DNA from 2 places in the Aliivibrio kagoshimensis genome. Region 2 is predicted to be linked to the other one. Evidence: riboswitches for the same ligand, from Rfam matches in the RefSeq annotation. Region 2 holds a riboswitch; the other holds the start of a gene.
The links. Region 2 has a riboswitch for lysine ahead of L4C32_RS06060 (Na+/H+ antiporter NhaC family protein). Riboswitches for the same ligand answer to the same signal wherever they lie in the genome.
Positions count from the first base shown of each region.

Region 1 (15,819 bases), on a different contig from region 2:
CCAGAAACAACCATAGCTAGAGGCCCTGACACATGCAGCACTTCTGCTAATGCATAACCTGCTGTTGGAATGCAGATAGTAAGGAGTAACTCCATAGAGTGATCATTGGTTGCACTGATGAAGTAGTGGAAGGTGAGTCCTAGGATGAAACCATAAACAATGCCCCCAATTGCCTCTTGTGCAAACAGCTGTACGACACCGAATACTGTTGGTGTTTCACTTCCAAAGGCGATGGTAAACAGAGTGACAAAGATCACCAAACCAAAGCCGTCGTTGAATAATGATTCACCCTCAATCTGTGTTGATATTCGTTTGGGCGCATCAAGTTTTTTAACAATGGCCAGCACTGCGATGGGATCGGTTGGCGAAATGAGTGAACCAAATAGTAAGCAGTAAATAAGGTCAAATTGCACCCCAATAAGCTGGCAGATAAACCACAGAGCAAAACCGATAAAGAAGGTGGAAAAAAGAGTTGCACCCAATGCAAGAGAAGTGATTTCCCACTTTTGATCTTTTAGATGAGGAAGCTTAATGCCTAACCCTCCGGCAAACAGTAAGAAGCCTAAGATCCCTTTTAGCAAAAAGTCTTCGAAGTTAATGGTGTTTAGAGTCTCAGAGGCAACTTCGGTTAAATTAAACCAACCATTTTGACCTGCAATGATAATGCCTAACGACAGTATCATTGCGCCTGCCGTGATGGCGATTGTAGTCTGCATTTTTCCGATTTTGCTATTAAAAAAAGCAATAAACATAGCTGCTGCAGCAAGAAAGCAGAGGGTATTGTAAACCGACATCTCAACGCCTTTTTGAATGAATACGAGTAGTGATTTTTAATTGTTACAGAGTGTGACTTCGCGCTATTCTCCTGCGCATTTACTGAGATTACAAATTTATTTTCATCGATTATGAATAAACTTGTTTAGACGTCTAGATTTCCATACGTTCTGTGTGTAGGATGAAAAGTAGTAAAGAGTGATGGAATAGAAGGTGTAGTAAGATGGAAATCGGGATAAAGCAGAAAATAGAAGCGCTATTAAAGCAACGAATATTACTGATTGATGGTGGCATGGGCACTATGATTCAGGGACATCAATTAGAAGAGAGTGATTTTCGTGGTGACCGATTTGCTGCATGGACGTGTGATCTAAAGGGAAATAATGATCTACTTGTTCTTACTCAGCCTAAGCTTATCAAAGAGATCCATGCGAAATACTTAGAAGCTGGCGCTGATATTTTAGAGACCAACACCTTTAACTCAACCACCATCGCAATGGCGGATTATGAGATGGAGAACCTAAGTGCAGAGATCAACTACGAAGCTGCACGTATAGCCAGAGAGGTCGCTGATGAGTGGAGTGCTAAAACTCCAGATAAACCTCGATTTGTTGCCGGTGTATTAGGTCCGACTAACCGCACGTGCTCCCTCTCTCCAGATGTGAATGATCCCTCATTTCGTAATGTATCATTTGATGAGTTAGTGATTGCTTACTCTGAATCTACCCGTGCGTTAATCAAAGGCGGTTCGGATCTCATCCTAATCGAAACCATTTTTGATACTCTGAATGCCAAAGCGTGTTCTTTTGCCGTTGAATCAGTATTTGAAGAGCTTGGTATCCAATTACCAATAATGATCTCAGGTACCATTACGGACGCTTCTGGACGTACTCTATCGGGTCAAACTACAGAAGCTTTTTACAATGCAATGCGGCATGTTGAACCGATCTCATTCGGTTTGAACTGTGCTTTAGGGCCAGATGAGCTACGCCAATATGTTGGTGACTTAGCAAAGATCTCTGAGTGTAGTGTGTCGGCACACCCCAATGCAGGACTTCCGAATGCGTTTGGTGAGTATGATCTTTCACCTGAAGATATGGCTGAACATATTAGTGAGTGGGCGCAAAGTGGATTCTTAAATCTAGTGGGAGGGTGTTGTGGTACTACGCCTGAACATATAAGACTGATGGCCAAAGCCGTTGAAAATGTCACTCCTCGTGCGCTGCCTGAAATTGCTATAGAGTGTCGTTTGTCAGGTCTTGAGCCTTTAACGATTAATAAAGACTCTCTCTTTATTAACGTGGGCGAAAGAACGAACGTAACGGGGTCTGCTCGCTTCAAACGACTCATTAAAGAGGAGTTGTACGAAGAGGCGTTAGAGGTTGCCAGGCAGCAGGTTGAAAACGGGGCTCAAATCATCGATATCAATATGGATGAAGGGATGCTCGACGCGGAAGCGTGTATGGTTAAGTTCCTCAATTTATGTGCCTCGGAACCAGAGATATGTAAAGTACCCATTATGGTCGACTCCTCTAAATGGGAAGTGATCGAAGCGGGTTTGAAGTGCATTCAAGGTAAAGGAATCGTTAATTCGATCTCCTTGAAAGAGGGAAAAGAGAAATTTATCGCTCAAGCCAAGTTAGTACGACGTTATGGCGCCGCAGTCATAGTGATGGCTTTTGATGAAGAGGGTCAAGCAGATACCAGAGAGCGGAAAATTGAGATCTGTACCAATGCTTATCGCGTATTAGTCGATGAAGTTGGTTTTCCACCTGAAGACATTATTTTTGACCCTAATATCTTTGCTGTCGCAACGGGCATAGATGAGCATAATAATTATGCGGTCGATTTTATCGATGCCGTCGGTGATATAAAAAAGTCGCTACCACATGCAATGATCTCAGGTGGTGTATCTAACGTCTCCTTTTCATTTAGAGGTAATAACTACGTACGCGAAGCGATTCATGCCGTGTTCTTATACCACTGTTTTAAGCGTGGAATGGACATGGGGATCGTAAACGCAGGGCAACTTGAAATTTACGATGATATTCCACATAAACTGCGTGATGCTGTCGAAGACGTTGTGCTTAACCGTCACAATGACGCAACCGAAAACTTACTTGAAATCGCTGAAGGTTACCGAGCCAGTGGTACTAAAGAAGTGGATACCTCAGCTCAAGAGTGGCGAACGTGGAGTAACGAAAAGCGGTTGGAGCACTCATTAGTAAAAGGCATTACTGAGTTTATTATTGAAGATACTGAAGAGGCGAGATTACTGGCTTCGAAACCAATCGAAGTGATTGAAGGCGCTTTGATGTCAGGCATGAATGTTGTCGGGGATCTGTTTGGTGAAGGGAAAATGTTCCTTCCGCAAGTTGTTAAATCTGCACGTGTAATGAAACAAGCAGTTGCTCATTTAGAGCCTTATATCAATGCAGAGAAAGATGGAAGCAGCACCAACGGAAAGGTATTACTCGCCACGGTGAAAGGGGATGTACATGATATCGGTAAGAATATTGTTGGTGTAGTATTGCAATGTAACAACTATGAGATCATTGACCTCGGAGTCATGGTGTCGTGCGAGCACATTCTCAAGGTAGCCAAAGAAGAGAAGGTCGATATTATCGGCTTATCTGGTCTTATTACTCCTTCATTGGATGAGATGGTTCATGTTGCGAAAGAGATGGAGCGACAAGGTTTTGATATCCCACTGCTTATCGGTGGAGCGACGACCTCTAAAGCACATACCGCTGTGAAAATAGAACAAAATTACAGTGAACCTGTTGTTTATGTGAGTAACGCCTCTCGAGCTGTCGGTGTTTGTACTTCTCTGCTTTCTGAGACATTATTGCCTGACTTCGTTGAGCGACTTGCATTGGATTATGATCGTGTACGGGATCAGCACAGTCGCAAGACACCAAGAACCAAGCCAGTAACTCTGGAAGAGGCTCGGAATAACAGAGCTAAACTTGATTGGGATAGCTACACGCCGCCTCAGCCGAATCAACTATCGGCACAAGTCTTTGATGAGTTTTCGATTAGCACATTAAAAGATTATATTGATTGGACTCCCTTCTTCATGACATGGTCATTAAGTGGTAAATATCCCGCTATTTTTGAACATGAACTGGTTGGTGAAGAAGCGAAAAAACTCTATAAAGATGCTAATGATCTGCTGGATAAAGTGGAAAAAGAGTCAATGATGACAGTCAGAGGGATGTGCCAACTCTTCCCCGCGAACAGCATTGGAGATGATATTGAGGTGTATAAAGACGAGAGTCGCACTGAAGTCATTAAGGTTCTGCATAACTTGCGTCAACAGACTAAAAAGCCTAAAGGAGCCAATTACTGCCTGTCTGACTTTATTGCCCCTAAAGAGAGTGGTAAAGCCGATTGGATTGGTGCATTTGCCGTAACGGGCGGCATTGGAGAGCGAGAGTTAGCCGATCAATATAAAGCTAAAGGTGATGACTACAATGCCATCATGATTCAGGCCGTTGCTGATCGATTAGCTGAAGCGTTTGCTGAGTGCCTGCATGAAAAAGTGCGTAAAGAGATTTGGGGTTATGCAAGTGACGAAAACCTGAGCAATGCGGATCTGATTCGGGAAAAATATCAAGGTATTCGTCCAGCTCCTGGTTATGCTGCTTGTCCTGAACATACTGAAAAGGGATCACTATGGGATCTAATGGATGTAGAGAGTCAGATCGGTATGCAGTTAACCAGCAGTTACGCCATGTATCCCGGGGCATCCGTATCAGGTTGGTATTTCTCACACCCAGAATCTCGTTACTTTGCAGTCGCTAAGATCCAACAAGATCAAGTGGACAGTTATGTGGCAAGGAAAGGCTGGGACCGTACCGAGATTGATAAGTGGTTAGGGCCAAATATTGATTAATGATAGATAAAAAAATGGCATCAAAGTGATGCCATTTTTTATGTTCTCTTTTATTAAAAGTTACTCAAAGAGTACGTGATGCAGCTTTTTCACTGTGTCATTAGAGTCTTCTTCATCGACTAAGAAGCAGAGGTTATGGGGGCTAGCACCATAGCAAATCATTCGAATATTTACGTCTTCTAACGCCGTAAATACCTCTTTTGCTGAACCTTTGTTATCCCCCATTTTATTACCAACTAGAGCGACAAGACTAAGTCCTTGTTCGACTTTAACTCGGCATAGCTGTTCGAGCTCCTGGTGAGCCTCTTTAGGTAACTGTGGAGCGCCTCCCGAGGTGTTGGTTTGATCGAGGGTCAGCGAGACATTAACCTCAGAGGTGGTAATCAGATCAACCGAGATCTGGTGTTTCGCTAAGATTTTAAACACTTCAGCGAGAAAGCCGTAAGCATGAAACATATTGAGGCTGTGTAGCGTAATCATGGTTTGATTCTTACGAAGGGCAAGTGCTCTGAACAGAGGGGCGCTATCCACGGACTCTCGAACCCAAGTTCCCCCTAACTCAGGTGCTTTCGACGATCCGACAAACACAGGTATTTGTTTACGCATCGCTGGAACCAATGTGAAAGGGTGTAAGATTTTAGCACCAAAATTGGCCATTTCAGACGCTTCAATAAAACTGATCTCTGAGATGGGAGAGGCTTTAGGAGCAATACGAGGATCCGTCGTATAGATCCCAGGAACATCCGTCCATATCTCAAGACTTTTTGCATTGAGTGCTTCGGCAATCAACGCAGCACTGTAGTCACTGCCACCTCGACCTAACGTTGTGGTATTACCTGCGCTATCGGCGCCAATAAATCCCTGACTAATAACAACATGCTTATCAAACAACGGCAGCAGTTGCTGTTGCGCCAATGATGATATTTCTTCTAACTGCGGGGAAGCGTTACCGAACTCATTATCCGTGCGTAATACCTTACGGATATCAAAACGAACGGCACTGTTACCGCGTTCAATTAAAATCTGCGTGAGTAGGTGTGTTGAGAGCAGTTCACCGCATGAGACTAACTGATCAGTCAGTTTATTTGATGGCGCTGTCGCTGTTTGTTCGGAAATAATAGCGACTTGTTCAATAAGCTTTTGAATCTCGGACTCAATAGCCTCTGGTTGATTAAGCTGTTTGAGAACCTTTTGGTGAATCGCAAGTAATTGGCTAACTAAATTCGCGCGTTCGCCACTACTAGCAATACCGTTCGCCAGTTGTACTAATAAGTTGGTCACGCCAGAACAGGCACTAATAATAATTAAGCGGGTATTGCTATTTTTTTCAATAATATCGGCACAACGGTTCATGGCTTCATAATTTGCCACACTGGTACCGCCAAACTTAGCGACTGTAAAAGGGTTCACTTCCCTGTCTCCCAATAAATTTCTAAATAAATAATATGCACAACTGGCAATGATTGGAGGGAGTTAGCGACATACTGATAGGGTATTGAACACTAGAAGCTCCCCACCCATTAACAATCCGCTAACGGATGACAATCGTAAGGATTCAGCCATACGACCGACAGGTACGTTCCCATTCGAACCCATCTCGGCACTGCTCTCCCTGACTTATCGGCATTAGAGTTGGGCTCTGCGGATAAGCTGCCTAGGCAATGCTCCTCTTCTTTGCGGATTATTTACATCCACTCTATATTGATACTTTTTTGTTGCTTTATTGTCAATCAATAGCATCATTTTTATAAAAAAAATTGCATTATTTATTGAGGAATGTATAGATATATAAAGATTTATTAGCACTATTTTGCTGTGCCTTTTCTGTCTGGAGATAATAATAATGACAATTCAAAGCTTCTATCCTCCACAACGAACATTAATGGGACCGGGTCCATCAGATGTTTACCCTCAAGTATTACAAGCATTAAGCCGTCCTACAATTGGTCATTTAGACCCTCTGTTTATTGGAATGATGGACGAACTTAAATCATTGTTACAGTATGCTTTTCAAACCAAAAATAGCTTCACAATTGCGGTGTCGGCTCCCGGTAGTGCCGGAATGGAAGCGTGCTTTGTTAACTTGATTGAGCCGGGTGACAAGGTTGTGGTATGTCGAAATGGGGTGTTTGGCGAAAGGATGCGTCAAAATGTAGAGCGCTGTGGCGGTGTCGCTGTTGTGGTTGATGACGAGTGGGGAGCGCCTGTTGATTTAAGGAAAGTGGCTTCTGCTTTGGATGCCCATCCTGATTGCAAAGCAGTGGCGTTTGTTCATGCTGAGACCTCTACTGGCGCATTGAGTGATGCTGAAGGGATCGCTAAGCTTGCGAGAGCGAATAACTGCCTGACCATTGTGGATGCTGTAACGTCATTAGGTGGTGTTCCTTTGCTGGTGGATGAGTGGCAACTGGATGCGGTCTATTCTGGTAGTCAGAAGTGTTTGTCTTGCGTGCCTGGTTTGTCTCCGTTGACCTTTTCACAAAAAGCGATCGATAAAATTCAGTCGAGAGAAACGGCGGTACAGAGTTGGTTCTTGGATCAGTCACTAGTCTTGGGATATTGGAGTGGTGAAGGCAAGCGAAGTTACCACCATACTGCCCCTGTAAACAGTCTCTATGCTCTGCATGAAGCACTGCTGTTACTCAAAAATGAAGGGCTAGAAAATGTGTGGGCAAGGCACGCCAAGATGCATCAACAATTGAAGCAAGGCTTGGAATCGTTGGGGATAAAGTTTGTAGTGGAAGAAGCGTATCGCTTACCGCAACTTAATACGATTTATATTCCTGATGGTATCGATGAAGCACAGCTGCGCCAAAATTTACTAGAGACGTATAATTTAGAGATAGGCGCTGGCCTTGGTGCATTGGCTGGGAAGGCGTGGCGAATTGGCCTTATGGGGTATGCAGCTCGTGCTGAAAATGTTGCCTTATGTCTGAAAGCACTAAGCTCAGAGCTACTTTGATAACAGAGCTACGTTGATAACAATGAAGTCGGCTCGAGATTGAAGCATCTCGAGCCGTGATTACTTGGTATTTACCGCAGACGAGGACGCTGTTTTTTTAAGGTGTACCTCTGAAAAATCATCGAGTGGAAATAAGTAACTGGCTTCGGCACGAATATCTTCAGCCTGAGATACCTTCCCTAAGCCTTCATAAGCTATGATCAAATTCTTATAAAATGCGGGTCGAGGTTTACTCTTGATCAACGCCTCTGACCAATCAATGTAAGGTTGAATTAATTCAGGTTTATTCTGCTGAATACCAATTTTTAATTGTGTTGAATAGATATTCCAGTTAAAGCGATCTTGCCAGAAATTGGAGTTGGTTACTTCAAAGAGAATATCAGGCTGTACGGGTTTCGTTGTTTCAAAGCGAGTGAGCACCTCATTGGTATGTATCACACTAAACATGTAGTAGCTGACAGAGATTGGTATTATCAATGAGAGTAGACGTAAGCTCACCATTGTTGGAGGTGTTATGGATATTTTTCTACGTTTACAGCTAAGTTGGTCTAGCCAAAACAGTAATAGAATAAAGGTTACCCAGTGTGGTACTGAGTGATAAAAAGGGTACTCAAGTTGAGTGTGAATAGCGATGGGAATAAACAACGCTAAGATGGCCAACCGAGTATAACGCTGGGTTTTCATAATACGATTTACAATTAGACCAAACGCAAGTAATAGGCCAAGAATAGGAACCACTCCCCCCTCGACAGCCCAAAATAGCAGTTCATTATGCGGATGGTCTAAAGCGGGTAGACCCGGGTGGTAGTTAGTATTCAAATTATGTTGTTTGGCGGTATAGAGGGTATATTCTGATTCAAACCGTCCATAGCCATACCCAGTTAGCGGCTTTTCAAGAATCATATCCAGCGCTTGAGGGTAGATATACGATCTTGAGCTTTGGAGATTGGATTTATGCAGTAGCGTCTGCTCTGTGAATCCATCCCCTTTAGCCTCAATATTGAGTTGAGAATATTGTACTAAGGCGATGCTTGAGCAGAGACCAATTAACAAGGCTGAAACCCATAAACAGAATCGTCTTTTATTGGTAAATCGCCACATGTAAGGGGTGATCATGAGCAAAACAAGAATGCTCGATAGCCACCCTGTTCGAGATGCCAACACCACAATTAGAGGGATTGTGGAAATAATCGTGAGTAGCAGCATCAACAAAGAGAAAGGGTGACGGTCATATTTTATCGGCTGTCTAGCCAACAGATAAGATGCTATCGCTAACCCCGTCGCTAGAAAACTCGCCATAACATTCGGTTGTTGAAAAATACCATATGGTCGATTAATGATGGTGTTATAGCCTAAGAAGTTACTAGGTTTTAGCAGTAAAAACTGAACATAGCCTAATAGCGATTCGATGCAAACAGCCAGTACGACTAACCATAACAGTTGCTGTTTTTGGCGGTTAGAAAATGTGAATTGTTGTAAAGTGACAAAAAAGAAAAACCCCGCCCACAGTGCAATTAAGCGTGGCGTGGCAATGGAAAGGATAGCATCACTAAACATCAGTGGCAGAGTGAGCATGAGACAGACAGCAAATAGACCGACAGTAAATTTACTATAACGTAAGAGCTTCTGTTTAGCGGTATGGTAGAGGCCGATTGCAATGGCTATGCTAAGTGGAATCCAGCTTGCACTATTGAAGGTTAAATTGAGACCAGAACCACCAGGGTTAGGCTGGAAAAGGTGCATCGTAATTAAAAATAGAAAGGAGATAGCGACAAAAAAAGGTTTATTGAGCGGAGCATTAATGTATTCGGGCTCTAGTTGAGTCCCCTTGGTTAGCAGTAATGACATAATAACGAAAAGTACCTTATGCTCGTTAATGCAAAAATCAAAAGAGCTGATATTCTATCACAGCTCTTTTGAATATTTGGATTTGTGCCTAACTATCTCATGCTGTTAGGTGTTTAGCATGGGTTTTAAGAACCTTGCAGTGTGTGACCCTTTGACTTTTGCCACACTCTCAGGCGTTCCTTCAGCAACAATTTCACCGCCTCCTTGTCCTCCTTCAGGGCCTAGATCAACCACCCAGTCTGCAGTTTTAACCACATCTAGGTTATGCTCAATGACAACAATGGTATTGCCATTATCACGCAGACGATGCAACACAGTGAGCAGCAGCTGAATGTCTTGAAAATGGAGACCTGTTGTGGGTTCATCAAGGATATAAAGGGTTTTCCCAGTGTCCCTTTTTGACAGCTCGCGAGATAACTTCACTCGTTGTGCCTCGCCACCTGATAGAGTTGTTGCTGCCTGCCCTAAACGGATATAAGAGAGGCCAACATCCATTAAGGTCTGCAGTTTTCGAGCGATAACTGGAACCGGTTGGAAGAAGGTGTGTGCATCTTCTACGGTCATTTGCAGCACTTCATCAATGGACTTACCTTTGTATTTTACATCCAAGGTTTCACGGTTATAGCGTTTTCCGTTGCAAGTATCACAAGGTACGTAAACATCTGGCAAGAAGTGCATCTCAACCTTTATCACGCCATCCCCTTGGCAAGCTTCGCAACGTCCGCCACGTACATTAAAGCTGAAGCGACCCGGTTTATACCCTCTTGAACGTGACTCCTGTGTTCCTGCAAATAACTCTCTAATCGGGGTAAAGATCCCTGTGTAAGTCGCTGGGTTTGATCTTGGTGTTCGACCAATTGGACTTTGATCAATATCGATCACCTTATCAAAGTGCTCAATGCCTTTGACTTTTTTATAGGGGGCAGGCTCTGCTGTTGTGGCACCATTAAGCTGAGTTTGAGCTATTTTATAAAAAGTATCATTGATTAGGGTCGACTTTCCTGAACCTGATACGCCTGTAATACAGGTAAATAGACCAACCGGAAGATTGAAGGTGACGTCCTTCAGGTTATTACCACTTGCGCCAACTAAACTCATGATCTTTTTAGGATCCCGTTTTATTCTATTGGTCGGGACTTCAATTCTTTTGGCGCCACTGAGGTATTGGCCTGTTAGTGACTCAGGAGTATTGATGATATCTTCATATTTTCCTTCAGCAATAATGTGCCCGCCGTGGACACCAGCTCCGGGGCCAATATCGATGATGTGATCGGCTGCGCGAATCGCATCTTCGTCATGTTCCACCACAATCACGGTATTACCGAGATCTCTTAGGTGATTCAGAGTCTTGAGTAAGCGTTCATTATCTCGTTGATGAAGACCAATAGAGGGCTCATCCAGAACATACATAACACCAACTAACCCCGCGCCTATTTGGCTGGCCAGACGGATACGCTGAGCTTCTCCTCCAGATAGAGTATCAGCACTGCGTGATAGATTGAGGTAGTTCAGGCCAACGTTTATCAAAAACTGCAGACGTTCATTGATCTCTTTCATCACTTTTTCAGCAATTTGGGCGCGTTGACCGGTGAGTGCGAGATTTTGGAAAAAGGTCATTGCCTCGCTGATGCTCTGCTCACAAATGACATGCAGTGGCGTGTCTGCGATAAACACATTTCGCGCTTCAAGGCGTAAGCGAGCCCCATCACAGCTGCTGCATGTTTTGTTAGAGATGTACTTGGAGAGGTCTTCACGTACTGAGTTAGAGTCGGTGTCTCGGTAGCGGCGCTCTAGCGTATTTAATATTCCTTCGAAGACGTTCCTTTTTACTCGGATGTCACCACGGTCATTGATGTATTTAAACTCAATCTCAGTGTTTCCTGAGCCGGTTAGAATAATATCCTGAAACTTTTTAGGTAGAGCTTTAAACGGTTTATTTAAATCAAAGCCGTAATGTTCGGATAAAGAGGTGAGCATTTGAAAATAGTAGTAGTTTTTTTGATCCCAACCACGAATTACGCCTTCTGCTAAGCTCAGGCTATCGTCAGAGATGAGCCGCTTAGGATCAAAATATTGCTGGATACCAAGGCCATCACAAGTGCCACAAGCGCCAGCTGGATTATTGAATGAAAAGAGGCGAGGCTCTAGCTCTTGCATGCTATAACCGCAATGTGGGCAAGCAAAGTTAGCCGAAAATAGCAGTGGTTCCTTACTCGCGTCATCCATCCAGTCGATAACAGCAATACCACCGGACAGTTCGAGAGTGGTTTCGAACGATTCAGCCAAGCGCTGTTGAAGATCGTCTCGTACTTTAAAGCGATCAACCACTACTTCTATGGTGTGCTTTTTATGTAACTCAAGGGTAGGCGGATCAGAGAGATCGCAGACATCACCATCAATTCTAGCTCGAATAAAACCCTGAGAAGCTAAGTTTTCGAGAGTTTTAACGTGCTCTCCTTTTCGCTCTTTTATGATAGGTGCAAGCAGTAGGAGTTTAGACCCCTCTTCAATTTCAAGGACTCTATCAACCATCTGGCTGATGGTTTGTGCCTTCAATTCAACTTTATGCTCTGGGCAACGAGGTTCCCCAACTCGAGCGTACAGCAGTCTTAGATAATCATAGATTTCAGTAATCGTTCCGACGGTTGAGCGTGGGTTATGAGACGTTGATTTTTGCTCAATGGAGATGGCTGGAGACAAACCTTCAATATGATCGACATCGGGCTTTTCCATCAATGATAGAAATTGACGCGCATAGGCAGAGAGAGACTCAACGTAGCGTCGTTGCCCCTCGGCATAAAGAGTATCAAAAGCAAGTGACGACTTTCCTGAACCAGATAAGCCTGTAATAACGGTCAGTTGATCGCGGGGGATCGTTAAATTGATATTTTTTAGGTTGTGGGTACGAGCCCCTCTGACTTCAATCTTATCCATGCTCAATTCTTGTGATTACTGAAAATGGTACTCAGTATTACACATAGCTTGAGCAGTGAAAAGCAAAACCACTGGATAAATTAACAGTATGAAAGGGTTTTATTTTGCAGTGACTCTTGGCATGACCCTAACGAGACAGGCAATGACAAGAATGACGATAAAGGTGACGGTGTTTGCGGGAGGCTGAAGATTAAAGTCGACAGAAATATGAATTAACATACCAATGATTGCCATGAAGCAACCTAACGCGATGCCTTTCATAAAGTTGCTGTGACGATATCGAATGGTAGAGAGAGATTGATACAAACAGTAAATAATCGCAGCGGCAAGGAGTAAGGTTGCAGGAATACCTGACTCAATTGCAAACTGTAGGTATTCATTATGAGCGTGATCGTATGCACCAACATCATATTGTGTGTATGAGGGGAAAATTGAGTAGAAGCTTCCTGCACCAGTGCCTGTAAGCGGGTAGTCTTTGATGATATCAAGCCCCCATATCACCACTTGGTCCCGAGATTCTGTTTGTGCTGAGGTTTCAATTAACCGTTGTTTGACCTTTTCTAGCCCAAACAGACTGCCCACAATTAAAGTATCAATCAATAAAATGCTAATGATCAATCCGGTAAGTGCTCGAGGGCGATTTTTATACATAGCTAAAGCAATAATACCACCGACAACTGTTGCTGCAAAAAAAGCAGTGTTGCCCATTCGAGAACGCGTCATCACCAAGGCAATCACCATAATAATGAGGCTTAATCTAATCATCATCTTGGCACTAAGAATGGCGGTAATCCAGCGCTTAAGTCTGACAGACCAAGTCTTAGATGCCGTTGAGTGTAGCTCTGTTATTATCAGTCCAATCCCCATAGTAAGTACTAACATCAAGTAGTTAGCAAGGTGATTTTTATATACAAATGAACCCGTTGATATATTCACCTCGGGTAAGGAGAAAATGGGACTAACATTGACTTTAAGCAGTACCATTAATGAGCCATAAAAGGCTTGAAATGTCGCGCTGACTATTAGAATCAGAATGACTGTTTTTATTCGCTCCGCTGAAGTGATAAGCAGGCCGGCATTAACAATGACTAAGGTATACGTTAGCCCTTTTAATAGAGAAATTAAGCTTTGCTCACGATCTAAAGAGAGATAAAAAGTGGGGGCATTAATGTTGTGGTAGATAGCGGCTGCGTGTGGGGATAGCCACTCAACGACAAGGTTGGGTAAGGGGAAAATTTGAAATAGAGTCCAAACTTGAAAAAGAGTGAAGGGTATCAATAGCCACTTAACAGGCTTTAGTTTGTGCCAAGGGAGGGTTCCCTTGTAAGCAATGATAATAAGCAGCGTTTGTAGCGAAACGATAACTTCAATAAGAGACCAAGCCCACGCTCGATTAGAGGCTAATGGGATTGGTATCAAAATAAGAAGAAAGAGTAGCGTTACAAACGAAATACGCTCGATAGGTTTTAACACAAACAGTACGTTGCTATCTTTTAGTTAGGTGAAATAACACCGCCACCACCACCGCTTCCTGGTGAACCAGGGGTAGGAAGAGAAGGGGAATCAATACCATCACTACTACCACCACTTAACGCCGGATCAGCGGAAGGAGGAGGCGTAATGAGTGCCGCAGCAGTTGGTGAGTTTTGCGCGAGGATTTGCGATTCAATACCCGCAGCAGTAGGTTCAGCAACAGAGGTTGGATCGAGCCCAGCCAGTAGGGCAGAGGTCGTAATCAGTTCTGGTGCAACGCCTTGCGCACGTGCTGCTATCGCAATTTGCTCTGATTGATCGGGGGCTGCCGTCATGGCCGCAACTAAGATATCTTCAGCTAGTGTTGGCTGAGCAATAAGAGCTGCGGTTACCAGAGAGACTGCGCTGTCAGGTTTGGCGCTGATGGCTGATGAAATAATGGAAGATGTCTCTTCTGGATAATCACTGATTGCAGCGATAACAATGCTTTCTGCTTGTTGAGGTGATTGTAGTGTTGCTGCTTGGATGATGGCTGAAATACTGTCTGTTAACTGCTCTGGAGCTACCGCGCTAGCAGCGATAACGGCTTGCTTCGCTTTATGTTTAGGAATTGAAATTGCCGCTGAGACAATTTGATTTGCTTGCTCAGGAGCTTCAGCGACAGCATAAGCGACAATCGTTTGAATTTTAGCCGGCTCTTTTTCTACTAATAGTGCAACAGAAGCTGGTAACTGTTCTGGAGACTCTTTAGCTATCTTCTGAATAAGATCAACAACAGAGAGTGATGAGGACTTAATACTTGCCGTTAGCGCTGGCGATACTGCGGGAATAGTCTCTGCAGTTGCGTTGGCTAAACCAGCCGAAGACAACATAGCGACAGTCAGCGCTGCAGAAATTGCAGTATGTTTCATGGGATATCCTTATCATTCATCTCAATAATTGAGTTATTATAAATAGTTATTACTGATAAGTCCAAGTTGAGTATGAAAAGCGTACTTTTCCCATACTCAATTTAGGGTTTTATCAGTAATGTGATTTTTGGCTATATTATTTACGTTTTTTTTTACAAACCCCAAGTTCAATTTGACTGAATTTTATTAAATTACAGGCTTTTTCTTTATTTTTGGCGCGAGATATAATCATCTCAACTCGAGGTCGATATCGATAACTATTTAGCTGTCTAATTAAGGTTTGACTAAAATAAATCCGTTGTTTAGTGGTGAGGCTAGCCCAATCAGCAATGCCAAATTCAATCACTTTCTCTGCAGTATCTTGATCATAAGGGCCAAATTTTATCGCTTGTTCTAAATAGGAATAAGCAGTCGTTTTGTCCCCTAGCTGCCAGTAATAGAACGCAAGCTGTGCGTAATGTTGTGGCCACGCTGGTCTAAGTTGCATTCCAGCCTTCTCATAATCAATAGCATGGTAGAGATCAGCTTGATCCTGTTTAAAAAAAGCGCTCCAAGCGAAATGATTTGCCGCGAGGGTTAAGTAGTAAGGGTGCGAGGGTTGTAGATTAAGCATGCTATTAACCAAAGAGGTGGTTTCGCTTAAATGTTCAATGGTATTCGGTCTATTCGACTCTTCAGCCCAAAAAGAGTGAGTAGTAGCTACTGCATTTGAATAGATGTTTGCCATTCCATATGAAATGGCAAAATAGAGCATAGCAAAACAGCTGAGTGCTAAACAAATGGTTGATACTCTATTTAGCATGTTTATATTCATCTGTTATTTTTTACCTGTAATCTCTTTGGCAAGCTGAGCAGACTTATCTTTTAAGTACTCATTCTCATAACAGTAGTTAGTGGCTTCAATATAACCTTCCACACTTCCGCAATCGAAACGGCGACCTTTAAATTTGTATGCCAGAACGCAACCAGATTGAGCTTGTTTCATTAACGCGTCTGTGATTTGAATCTCACCATTCTTA
Region 1 is NZ_JAKJSQ010000067.1:721-16,539, reverse strand. It holds gene L4C32_RS17090 (cation:proton antiporter) at 1-794, opposite strand, end outside; gene metH (methionine synthase) at 998-4,672, shown strand; gene lysC (lysine-sensitive aspartokinase 3) at 4,733-6,025, opposite strand; lysine riboswitch at 6,171-6,352, opposite strand; gene L4C32_RS17075 (pyridoxal-phosphate-dependent aminotransferase family protein) at 6,516-7,634, shown strand; gene L4C32_RS17070 (PglL family O-oligosaccharyltransferase) at 7,695-9,482, opposite strand; gene uvrA (excinuclease ABC subunit UvrA) at 9,588-12,416, opposite strand; gene L4C32_RS17060 (O-antigen ligase family protein) at 12,516-13,889, opposite strand; gene L4C32_RS17055 (hypothetical protein) at 13,910-14,800, opposite strand; gene L4C32_RS17050 (hypothetical protein) at 14,937-15,602, opposite strand; gene galU (UTP--glucose-1-phosphate uridylyltransferase GalU) at 15,618-15,819, opposite strand, start outside.
Region 1: it holds a riboswitch for lysine, as region 2 does, so the genes downstream of both, lysC (lysine-sensitive aspartokinase 3) here and L4C32_RS06060 (Na+/H+ antiporter NhaC family protein) in region 2, are expected to answer to the same signal.

Region 2 (2,910 bases):
GTTTCAAGGGAGAGTAAAATAGATTGAGATATAAAATAATAGCTAGGGATTAAAAATAAAAAACCCCACTAAATAGCGAGGCTTTATAATTCGTAGTAAAGAGGTTTACAGCAAGAATGCGTCTAAGCTTTCACCAGCATCTAGTTTCATTTGTAATGCTGAAGGAGTACGACCTTGACCTGTCCACGTCTTCTCATCGCCATTTTGGTCAATGAATTTATATTTTGCAGGACGAGGTGCTCTTTTGGCTTTTGGTTTGGCTTGACCAGAAACTGAAGCTAATAGCTCTTCAGGGTCAATACCGTCTTCAAGCATCATTTCGCGATATTTTGCTAGCTTCTCTTCACGCTCAGCGTTTTTAGCAAGCTCTTCAGCGGCGCTATCAAGGCGTTCAGTAACAACTGCTGTTAATTTTTCTAGACTCTCTTCTAATTGCTCAATGGTCATTTCACGAGAAAGAGCACGTAAGCTGCGAAGGTTTAAAAGTGTTTTAATTGTGTCTGACATGTTCAGAACCTTTTATTATTTATAGTATCGACATCATACTATCAGGATTATATTCTTTAACAACTGAATTGATTATATTCAGTTCTCTACAATAATGAAATATATAAATGAAAATTTGCAAGAAATTGACAGAGTCTATTTGTAAATAGTAGTAACAAATCGTTTATTATTATCCAAAGGAATATTAGAGGGATACTTATAATACAAGTTCAATTTATAAATAACAAAGTGTGAAAAACTTGCAACAAAGTCCCTAATAAGCACTTGTCACCGTGCTATCTGCTACGTACAATGTGAATACCTTTTAAAGGTAGAGGCGCACTGCCTATTAGTAACGTGTTGTAGGGTGATTCCGTTGACAATACATGAAAGGAGCCAGTGCCGAAGTTAACTTTCCCTATCAAGGTGGTTAGCTGGGGTTATACTTAATAGGTATAACACTGCCATAGTATATTTTTTTTAAACTATGGAGCGCTACTGTCGGGTGAGGTTCAATGAACACTTATCGTTTTATAGATCGGGTTACTCCGTGTCTTCAGTAGATCTCCAATCACTAAGATTGGTCATCGAATATCATGAATTTAATTGATTTTTCAAACTCATATTTATCACTATTACCCCCTCTGATTGCACTTACTTTAGCGATCATTACCCGTCGAGTTCTACTATCGCTTGGTGTTGGTATCGTTTTAGGCGGTCTGCTACTAACTGATTTTTCATTATTTAACAGCGGCCAATATGTTGCTGACTCTGTCCTAAGCGTTTTTATTGATGATGGCGCGATTAACAGCTGGAATATGAGCATCGTTGCTTTTCTATTGTTATTAGGCATGATGACGGCGCTGTTAACACTCTCAGGCGGCACTCGTGCTTTTGCTGAGTGGGCTCAAAAAAGGATTAAAACCAAAAGAGGTGCTAAATTGTTAGCCGCATCTTTAGGGGTTTTCATCTTCGTCGATGACTATTTTAATAGTTTGGCGGTAGGTTCAATTTCTCGTCCTGTCACGGATCGCTTTCAAGTTTCACGCGCTAAATTGGCGTACATTTTAGACTCTACGGCAGCTCCAATGTGTGTAATTATGCCAGCATCGAGCTGGGGTGCTTACATCATCACGATTATTGGCGGTATCTTATTAAGTCATGGAGTGACAGAGTATTCAGCACTCGGCGCTTATGTCAGACTGATCCCGATGAATTTTTACGCTATTTTTGCCATTGCCATGGTTTTCGCCGTTGCTTGGTTCCAGCTTGATATTGGGCAGATGAGAAAGCATGAATTAGAGGCGAATAAAGGCAATGGATTTGATGCTGAGCATAATGATTCACTTGCGCACGATTTAAATGATGAACTGGATATTGAAGAGAGTGACAACGGTCGTGTTAAAGACTTGATTATCCCTATCGTCACTTTGATTGTGGCGACAGTGTCATTTATGCTTTATACCGGAAATCAAGCATTAATCTCTGACGGTATTGAATTCAATCTACTAGGTGCTTTTGAAAATACGGATGTGGGACTATCACTCTGCTACGGTGGTGTGATTGGTTTGATCAGTGCGCTATTTACCGTATTCAGACAGAAACTCTCAGTGGCTGATATTAGCAAAACAATGTGGATCGGCTGTAAATCAATGTTTGGTGCTATTTTGATCCTATTTTTTGCGTGGACGATTGGTACTGTGATTGGTGATATGAAAACGGGTGCATTTTTGTCTACGTTAGTACAAGGCAATATCGGCTTACATTGGTTGCCTGTGATTCTCTTTTTATTATCAGGGTTAATGGCATTTTCAACCGGTACGTCATGGGGAACGTTTGGCATCATGCTACCTATTGCCGGTGACATGGCTGCAGCAACAGATATTGTTATGATCCTTCCTATGCTAAGTGCGGTATTAGCAGGTTCAGTATTTGGAGATCACTGCTCGCCGATTTCAGATACCACGATTTTGTCATCAACGGGTGCTCGATGTTCACATATTGATCATGTGGCGACTCAGCTACCATATGCATTAGCGGTCGCATTGGTCTCTATTGTGGGTTTTATCGCCTTAGGTTTTGCAGATTCAGTGATCGTCGCTCTTCTTGCTTCAACGGTTGCGTTTATCCTTGTCTGTAGCGTAATGGCTTACCTATCTCGTAGACCTGTGTCCGCGTAGAGTTGAGTCGAAATATCGGAGGCCAGTGCATTAATTCACTGGCTTTTTTTATGTTCAAAATGAATATTTTCAATAACTGAAAATTAACTGTTGATTAATAATTCAAGCTTAGTTACTGTGTAGTTAAGACAACAAAGCGGCAAAATTAAACGCCTAGCTTTATTATTTAATACCAAATTATTGAGAGCATTATGCGTATCCAAATTATTCTATCTCACCATCATCATCATCCTGACTAGTCTTT
Region 2 is NZ_JAKJSQ010000011.1:74,587-77,496, reverse strand. It holds gene L4C32_RS06065 (H-NS family histone-like protein) at 106-507, opposite strand; lysine riboswitch at 811-992, shown strand; gene L4C32_RS06060 (Na+/H+ antiporter NhaC family protein) at 1,083-2,666, shown strand; His leader region at 2,881-2,910, shown strand, end outside.